DNA from 4 places in the Massilia sp. LXY-6 genome. Region 4 is predicted to be linked to each of the others. Evidence: predicted binding sites of a transcription regulator. Region 4 holds the regulator's gene; each other region holds the start of a gene.
The links. Region 4 encodes sigma-54, which starts transcription at its own class of promoters, with help from an activator protein. Its sites were predicted from a motif close to TGGCANGNAANCTGCTTT; they were not measured.
Positions count from the first base shown of each region.

Region 1: the regulator sigma-54 is predicted to act here: its motif matches at 1,036-1,053, upstream of ACI48D_RS01955 (PEP-CTERM sorting domain-containing protein).
Region 2: the regulator sigma-54 is predicted to act here: its motif matches at 928-945, upstream of ACI48D_RS11400 (PEP-CTERM sorting domain-containing protein).
Region 3: the regulator sigma-54 is predicted to act here: its motif matches at 1,266-1,283, upstream of ACI48D_RS07140 (PEP-CTERM sorting domain-containing protein).

Region 1 is NZ_JBKFGF010000003.1:79,180-81,378, forward strand. It holds gene maiA (maleylacetoacetate isomerase) at 1-268, shown strand, start outside; gene ACI48D_RS01955 (PEP-CTERM sorting domain-containing protein) at 295-990, opposite strand; gene ACI48D_RS01960 (CBS domain-containing protein) at 1,201-1,659, opposite strand; gene ACI48D_RS01965 (uracil-DNA glycosylase) at 1,845-2,199, shown strand, end outside.
Region 2 is NZ_JBKFGF010000022.1:3,890-6,088, reverse strand. It holds gene ACI48D_RS11405 (ATP-binding protein) at 1-795, shown strand, start outside; gene ACI48D_RS11400 (PEP-CTERM sorting domain-containing protein) at 978-1,754, shown strand; gene ACI48D_RS11395 (GAF domain-containing protein) at 1,764-2,199, opposite strand, start outside.
Region 3 is NZ_JBKFGF010000012.1:98,925-101,123, reverse strand. It holds gene ACI48D_RS07145 (hypothetical protein) at 1-254, opposite strand, end outside; gene ACI48D_RS07140 (PEP-CTERM sorting domain-containing protein) at 360-1,214, opposite strand; gene ACI48D_RS07135 (FAD-binding oxidoreductase) at 1,464-2,199, opposite strand, start outside.
Region 4 is NZ_JBKFGF010000021.1:126,631-128,829, forward strand. It holds gene lptB (LPS export ABC transporter ATP-binding protein) at 1-436, shown strand, start outside; gene ACI48D_RS10975 (RNA polymerase factor sigma-54) at 439-1,926, shown strand; gene hpf (ribosome hibernation-promoting factor, HPF/YfiA family) at 2,012-2,199, shown strand, end outside.

The sequences.
Region 1 (2,199 bases), on a different contig from region 4:
GCAGAAGAACGCGTGGTACCGCCACTGGCTGGTGAGCGGCCTCGAGGTGCTGGAAAAACACCTGGCGCGCGACCCGAGCGCCGGGCCGCTGTGCCATGGCCGCACGCCGACCATCGCCGACTGCCTGCTGGTGCCGCAAGTCTTCAATGCCCAGCGCCACGGCATCGACGTCTCCGGGTATCCGAACATCTCGCGCATCAACGCGCAGTGCGTGCAGCTGCCCGCCTTCGTGGCGGCCCATCCTTCGAACCAGCCGGACGCGGAATAAACCAGGCCGCGCCGGCGCCTCGTCGATTACTTGCGGCGGCGTGCCAGCGCGATGCCACTCAGGCCGAGGCCGAGCAGGGCGACCGACACCGGTTCCGGGACCGGGTTCGTCGGCGGTTCGTTGGTTACCTGGCCGACCGCGGCCACGCCGCCGGTCTGGCCGCTCTGGACAAAGCCGACATCCGCCGCAAAGCTGTAGCCGCCCGGCTGGCCGTTGTTGCGCGGGCCGCTCATCGTGAAGGCATCCAGCGTGATGCCGGCCTGGGCGACGCTGAAGTTCAGCGGCGCGCCGATGTTGGCCGACAGTCCGCCCTTGACGTCGCTCTTGAACAGCAGGGCGTCCGTGAAGATGCCGTACGGGGTCAGGTTGTAGCCGCCGCCGGTGCCTACCGTGAAGTACTGGGCGGTGCCGGCATCCAGGGTGATGGCGGCATTCGCGAACGCCTGGCCGAGGTTGAAGCCGAACTGCGGACCGACGCCGGTGTTGGCGAACACGAAGCCCTTGGCCAGGCTCACGTTCACATCGACTTCATCCTGCCCTTGGGTCAGCGTGATCGTGCCGTATGGCGCATTGGGCAGCCCGGAGCCCGCCTGCGAAACATCCAGCGTGAAAGTGGCCGTGGTACCGACCGGGGCGGCCAGCACGGCCGGGGTGACGGCAAACATTGCGGTCGCGCCGGCGACGATCATTGCGGTTTTTGCAAGATGTTTCGACAGGTTCATGGTGGGCATCCGTTCTGGTCGGTGAGGGAGAGTACGTACACCCCCTTAGCAATCAGCGTGCCAGTGACTGGAAGTCGTTGTATTTACTAGAGAAAGTTGGTAACGCTGGAAAACCGCCAGTAGCAAGTGTAAAAATCTCTGACGGCACATTCCTATTGTGCATAGGAATTTCTGGCCGGGTGAGCGTGCTCGGCTCGCCCGGCCAGGCTGTCAATGCCGGGTTTCCGACTGGAACCCGGTGCGGTCCGGTTCCGAGGGCGACGATACCTCTTCCAGCGCGCGGTCGACGCCGGCCGAGTGCTTGGTCGCCATGTCGCCCATCGAGACGATGCCGACCACTTCCTGCGAACTCTCGTCGATCACCGGCACGCGGCGGATCTGCACGTCGCCCATCTGGCCGAGCACCTCGTCGACGGTCTGGTTCGGCGAGCAGGTACGCACGTCGGTGCTCATCACGTCACCGACGCGGGTGCTGCCCGGCGCCTGACCGGCGGCGGTGGCGCGCACGGTAATGTCGCGGTCGGTAATCATGCCGACCAGTTTCCGGCCGTCGAGCACGGGGATCGCGCCGACGTTCAGTTCGTCCATCATCTGGGCGGCGCGCTGTATCGTTTCCTGCGGCGAGATGCTTTGCACGTCGCGGGTCATCACATCCTGGATGGTTTGCATGGGGGTCCTCCTGTCGGTTGCGTGATCGTTTGTCGTTTGTCCAATGCGGGCCGATGATGCACCGATTTACGAAACCCGGACGCTAGTTTGACGCGCGGAACAGCGCGCAAAAAAAGGCGCTGCGCGGCCTTGAGGCTGGCGGGGTCGGCTACAATCTGGACCCTTTTCAGCCTGCCAACTCAACCATGCCGGACATGCCCATTCCCGCCGCCATCCTCGATGCCCTGCAACTGGCCGACCCGTCGTGGCGTCCGCACCTGGAAGCCGGCCTGCGCGCGATGATGCAGGCCGATCCGGCCTACCTGCCGGCGCTCGCCGGCGACGACTACCTGCCGACGGGCGGCCGCCTGTTCGCGGCCTTCGCGCTGCCTTTGGCGCAGGTGCGCTACGTGCTGGTGGGGGAGGGACCATATCCGCGCCCGGAAAGCGCGACCGGCGTGTGCTTCATGGACGGCGCCGTCGGCGAGCTGTGGTCGGAGACGGGGCTGTCGAAGCCGGTAAACCGGGCGACCTCGCTGCGCAACTTCATGAAGATGCTGC
Region 2 (2,199 bases), on a different contig from region 4:
GTGACCGTCGACCCGCTGCAGTTCGACCTCGCCCTGCTCAACCTGGCGATCAATGCGCGCGACGCCATGCCCGACGGCGGCCGCCTGGCCATCGGCGCGCGCAACTGCGTGCTGGAACCGAACCGCGAACGCAGCGGCGGCGGCAGTGGCGGCGGCAGTGGCGGCGATTTCGTGCTGGTGACCGTCCAGGACACCGGAACCGGCATGGCGCCCGAGGTGCTGGCGCGCGCCCTCGACCCGTTCTTCACCACCAAGGAGCCCGGCAAGGGCACCGGACTCGGACTGGCGCAGGCGTATGCCTTCGCCACCCAGTCGCAGGGCGTGCTGGCGCTGTCCAGCACCCCGGGCCAGGGCACCACGGTGGAACTCTACCTGCCGCGCTCCACCCAGCCGCTGTCGCCGCAGCCCGCCCGCGGCGGCCACACCGCGGCGCTGCAGGCCAGCGGCCGGGTCCTGTTCGTCGAGGACGATGTGCTGGTGCGCGAAGCCGTCGCGCACGGCCTGGAGGAAGCGGGTTTCGAGGTGCTGGTGGCGGCCGACGGCGAACGTGCGCTGGCGATGATCGAAGGCGGCCTCGACATTGACGTCGCCTTCTCGGACATCGTCATGCCGGGCAAGATCAGCGGCATCGACCTGGCCGGCATCCTGCGCGAACGCCGGCCCGGCCTGCCGGTCGTGCTGGCGACCGGCTACACCGACCAGCGCGCCACGGTGCCGGGGGTGCAGATGCTGGCCAAGCCCTACGACATCGGCCAGCTGGTCGAACTGCTGTCGGACCTGGCGAACCAGGCCTGATCCGCCGCCGCGGGAAGTGCAAGCCGGTGTCAGCGCAGCCGGGCTTCATTCCTGTCGGAAAAATTTACAGTAAGGCAGGCAATGTTTCCGAATAAACATTTAAGTGATTGTTTATAAAGAAAATTATATTTCTGGCACGAAATGTGCTTAAAGGTAAACATCTTTAACCAACCTTTACTGCCATGAAAATCTCTGCCGCCATTTTCGCCGCTCTCGCATTCGCCACCGCAGGTGCCGCCAACGCGACCCTGATCACTGCTCAGGATAATTTCGATGGTGTCAGTGCTGGCTGGAATGGCGATTGGACGCTTGCAGCGGCCACGGGCAAGAAACCAGCGCCGGCATCGATCACGCAATCGGGCGGCAGCACGGCGCTCGTATTTGCCGCCGATGCGAATAACGCGGCCGTCCGCAACCTGGCAAGCGTCCAGACTACGGATGTGTTCGTCGATTTCACCCTGCAATACTCGGGTGTGTTGGGCACGAACGACTTCGTCGCCCTGTGGTTCGGTGATTCGAATGGCCCGAATATCGGCCTGAAGGCCAATTGCGGGGGGGACCCGAAACAGCCGACCTGCACCAACGACCTGTTCGTGCGCACCTCGGGCCAGGGCGGCTACTTCCTGCCGGGCAGCGATCTCGTTGCGGGCCAGAGCTACCAGGTGTTCGGCCACCTGTACAAGTCGAGCGACAAGGACAACGCGCACTACGACAGTATCGATGCATGGTTCAAGCCAACCGGATCCGACGTCGTCTCGGCGCTCGTCACCGCAACAGGCAATAGCAGCATTGCCTCGTTCGACAGCCTGGGCTTCCGCTCGGCGAACATCGATAACAACGTAAAAGTTACGATCGATAACCTGCACGTTGCCAACGTCCCGGAACCAGGCAGCCTGATGTTGATGGGCGTGGCATTTGCCGGCTTTGCGGCGGCCCGTCGCCGTCGTCCGCGCGGCTGATCCGCTTCGTCAGGAGAGACCGAGCGCCGGCTCTCCCGCCTTCCTGAGCTTGCGCGGGAAGCGCAGGTGATACTGCAGCCCCTTGCCCGGGCTGCTTTCCGCGCGCAGCGAACCGCCCAGCGAGCCGGTCACCAGGTTGTAGAGGATGTGGGCGCCGAGGCCGCTGCCGCCGCTGCCGCGCTTGGTCGTGAAGAAGGGATCGAACAGTTTCGACAGCGTCTCGGCGTCCATGCCGGCGCCGTCGTCGCCGTACTCGAAGGCGACCGTGTCGTCGTCCTCCAGGCGGGCGCGGATCGTGATGTTGCCGGGCTGGCCGCGCTCGAAGCCGTGCACCAGCGAATTGACCACCATATTCGTGACGATCTGCGACACCGCGCCCGGGAAGCTGTTCAGTTCCAGGTCCGCCGGGCAGTCGATCTGCACCTTGACGGGCCGCCCTTTCAGC
Region 3 (2,199 bases), on a different contig from region 4:
ATGAACAGTTCCCAGACCGGCTGCAGCAGGATGTCCGGATGGGCGAACATGAAAATGCCCTGCTTGAGGGACGCCGCATTCATCGCTGTGAAGAACAGGCACACGCAGACATAGAAAATCGTCTCGACCTTGCTGAGCCGGCCGAAGCTCAGGGCCCAGACGAGCAGCAAGGCGGCCAGCTTGCAGAGGTTGGTCGGCACGAAGGCCAGGATCAGCATGGTTGCCGGTACCTGGAGAAGAAGACGGGTACGCATAGTCATTTGGCAAGTAAACAATAAGGCGCCGATGTTGTCAATCAGCAAAATTTTTAACAAAAGAAAAAGGCCTCCGAAGAGGCCTTTTCATGAGAGCGCCAGGAATTACTTGGCAGCTTTCTTCTCGCGGCGGCGCAGAGCGGCGCCCATGCCGACCATGGCCAGGCCCATCAGCGACAGCGCGCCCGGCTCCGGCAGGGCAAATGCCTGGCCCGGATCCTGGATATTCGCGCCGCGGATACCCGAGCCGTTGTTCCAGTTGTCGTTGGAATCATAGCTGTTCTTGAAGCGCAGGTCGCGCTGGCCATCTTTGGTGATGAAGTAGTTCGAGTCCAGCTGGGCGGCCCACAGACCGCCAGCGCTCCTGTCAATGGAGCCGTAGGAATTGGCGATGCCGGTGAACGACGAGCCGTCAGTGGTCGGCACGACGCTGCCAACGATGCTGTTGATCGCGCTGCTGGTGTCCATGCCGGTGTCAAACATGATACGGCCCAGGAACGTGCCGTCGGTAAAACCGCTAGCGTGGCTGAAATCGGTACGGACATTCGAGGTCACGTCCAGGGTAGTGCGGGACATCGTGTTCAGGTCGCGCCAGTACAGGTCCAGGAAACCGCCAGTTGCCGGGAACGGGTTGGTAGCCGACGGCTCACCGCGTTGGACGTCGTAGAACATGCCAGTGACCTGGCCGCCTTGCAAGCCGTTGGCGAAGAAAATGTTGCCAGTGCTGCCGATCAGGTTGTTGCTCTCGTCAACCTTACCGGTTTCCAGAGTCGACACCAGAATCACGCCCCAGTTGATTTCGTTGCTGCCGGCAAAGGTAGTCGTACCTGGTGCGACGGCGATTTGCTCGATACCATTGAATTTAATGAACACTGGACCGGTCGGCAGTTGGGTTGCCGGAGCAGCATATACACCGGCGCTCATGACGGCGGCGGCAGCGAAAGCGAGTAACTTCTTCATGTTTTCTCCAATATTTGGATTTGATTGATGTTTAACGACAGCAAAGGTATATAAGCAACCTCCGTGCCAGCATGAAGAAATACCTTATAAGTAACTGATCCTAAAGAAAATTATTATTTTGAAATTAAGATTATTTCTTATTGACTGAGGCCAGTTAACAAAATTTGTAAAAAAAGCCGACAGTTAGCTAGTTAACACAACACAAAGCGGAGCATAGCCAGGGCGCATTGATGCGTTATTTACAACGCCTTAAACGTGATAGCGCCCCGGCGCCAGCAGGTCGTGCGGATCGAACTCGCGACGCAGGCGCGCGTGAAGGCGTGCCGAATCGTCGAGCCAAGCCTGCAGTTCGGGCATGGCATCGACCGCGAGCCGGTAGGGGAACCAACCGCGCTCGCGGCCGGCGGCGATCAGTTCCCGGTAACAGGCCTGGGCCGCCGCCACCGCGGCGGGCGAATCGCGGTCGAACAGCAGCGGCACGGTACTGTCGAACAGCTTGTCGCTCAGGGAGGTAAACGTCAGCAAGGGCTCGATGCCGTGGCGGCGAGTGATGTCCCTGACCATCTGGACATAAGCGCGCGCGCCGCCGCCACGCATCGGCACCAGCGGTGCGTACCAGATCAGGCCGCAGCCGTCGCGTGCCGGATCACGCGGGCCATCGCCATGCGGACGCGGATTGCGCCAGTAGGCCAGCGGCAGCGCGGTTTCGTTCGGGCGTCCGAGCACCAGTTCCATCGAACTGGCCAGCGTCGACGCGGTCCGCGACAGGCGGCGCCCGGCCGGCCCGGGAATCCAGCGCGACAGGGCCAGCAAGGTGTTCGCATTGTCCTGGCTCAGGAACAGCAGGCGGCTGGCGACCCCCTTGAGCACCGCCCGGATCTCCTTCTGCGCCGCCGCCACCATCCGCGAGGTGCCGTACAGGGTCCCGAAACCGGTCCAGGGCAGGATCTGGTACTGGCCGCCGAGCGCCTCGATCACTTCCGCC
Region 4 (2,199 bases):
CGTGCTCGAACTGCAGCGCGAGAACGGCAAGCCGTTGAGCCGCGCCCGCATCGACGAGCGCCTCGACGAACTGCTGGCCGAGCTGCAGATCGAGAAGCTGCGCGAGAACCCGGCGCTGTCGCTGTCGGGCGGCGAACGGCGCCGCGTGGAGATCGCGCGCGCGCTGGCGACCGATCCGCGCTTCGTGCTGCTGGACGAGCCGTTCGCCGGTGTCGACCCGATCGCGGTGATCGAGATCCAGCGCATCGTGCGCTTCCTGAAGGAGCGCGGCATCGGCGTCCTGATCACCGACCACAACGTGCGCGAGACGCTCGGCATCTGCGACCGCGCCTACATCATCAACCAGGGCGCGGTGCTCGCATCGGGCCGGCCCGACGATATCATCGCCAACGAATCGGTCCGCCGCGTCTACCTGGGTGAACACTTCCGGATGTAGTCATGAAACAGACGCTGCAACTCAAGACATCACAGCACCTTGCGCTGACACCGCAACTCCAGCAGTCGATCCGCCTGCTGCAGCTGTCCACTCTCGAGCTGCACCAGGAGATCGAACAGGTCCTGGGCGACAACCCGCTGCTCGAGCGCCTCGACGATCCGCTCGACCGTTCCGTGCGCCTGCTGGCGGACGGCGCGATCAACAACGGTTCGTCGACCTCCACCACGCCTGACTCGCCGCCCTCGTCCAGCCAGGGAGAGGAGGGCGGCGGCGGCGGCGGCGAAGCCGAAGGCAGCGACGGCGACAACGGCGACTCCGGCGGCGCCGAGCGCGAGATGGACTGGGGTGAGCCGGGCCGCTCCGGCAGCGGCGGCGAGGAAGAGGACGGCCGCCCGCAGCTGGAAGCCAGCCCCGTCTCGCTGCGCGAACACCTGATGGAGCAGGTGCGCCTGACCTGCATCTCGCCGCGCGACTGCGCGCTGGTCGAGATCGTTGTCGACACCCTCGACGACAACGGCTACCTCGAGGAATCGCTGGACGAACTGCACGCGCGCCTGCCGGCCGAACTGGAAATCGAGTTCGACGAAGTGCGCACCGCCCTGTCGCTGGTGCAGAGCATGGACCCGCCCGGCGTGGGTGCGCGCAGCGCCGCCGAGTGCCTGGCACTGCAGATCCGCCGCATGCCCGGCGTGCCGATGGTGACGCGGCGCATGGCGCTGACCATCGTCGAACGCTACCTGACCTGGTTCGCGCAGCGCGAATTCAACAAGCTGAAGAAGGCCCTCGACTGCGACGACGAGGACCTGCGCGAAGCCCAGGTCGTGATCCGCCGGTGCAATCCGCATCCGGGCGCGGCCTTCGCGTCCGATGTCTCCGACTTCGTGGTGCCGGACGTGATCGTGCGCCGCGCGAAGGATGGCTGGAGCGTGCAGCTGAATCCCGACGTGATGCCGCGCCTGCGCGTGAACAGCCTGTACGCCGCCTTGATGAAGCAGGGGAAATCGGAGTCGCAGCTGGCGGCGCAGCTGCAGGAAGCGAAGTGGCTCATCAAGAACATGCGCCAGCGTTTCGACACCATCCTGCGGGTGGCGCAAGCCATTGTCGAGCGCCAACGGAACTTTTTCTCCCATGGCGCGGTTGCCATGCGGCCCCTTGTTTTACGTGAGATAGCTGATACACTAGGTCTACACGAGAGCACGATTTCTCGGGTGACAACTCAAAAATACATGCTGACGCCGCACGGCATGTTTGAGTTGAAGTACTTTTTCGGGAGTCACGTCGCGACCGAGGCAGGAGGTGAAGCATCCTCGACCGCGATCCGGGCCCTCATCGTACAACTCACAGGAGCAGAAGACCCTAAAAACCCTTTATCCGATAGCAAGATCGCGGAGATGCTAGGGGAACAGGGAATGGTTATCGCACGCCGCACGGTTGCGAAGTACCGTGAGGCGCTGAAGATCCCTCCCGTCAGCCTCCGCAAATCCCTGTAGCTATTTTTAGCAGCAAGCTCTTGCAATAACGCCGTCCGGCGCGCGACCTGCGCATGCCAGGCAGCGCATCTTCAAAGGAGTGTGTATGAATCTCACTATCAGCGGACATCATCTCGATGTAACCCCAGCAATCCGAGAATACGTACAGAACAAGCTCGAACGCATCACCCGCCATTTCGATCAAGTGATCGACTCCCACGTCATCCTCTGCATAGACAATCTCACCGAGAAAGAAAAACGCCAGAAGGCCGAGATCAACTTGCGCGTTGCCGG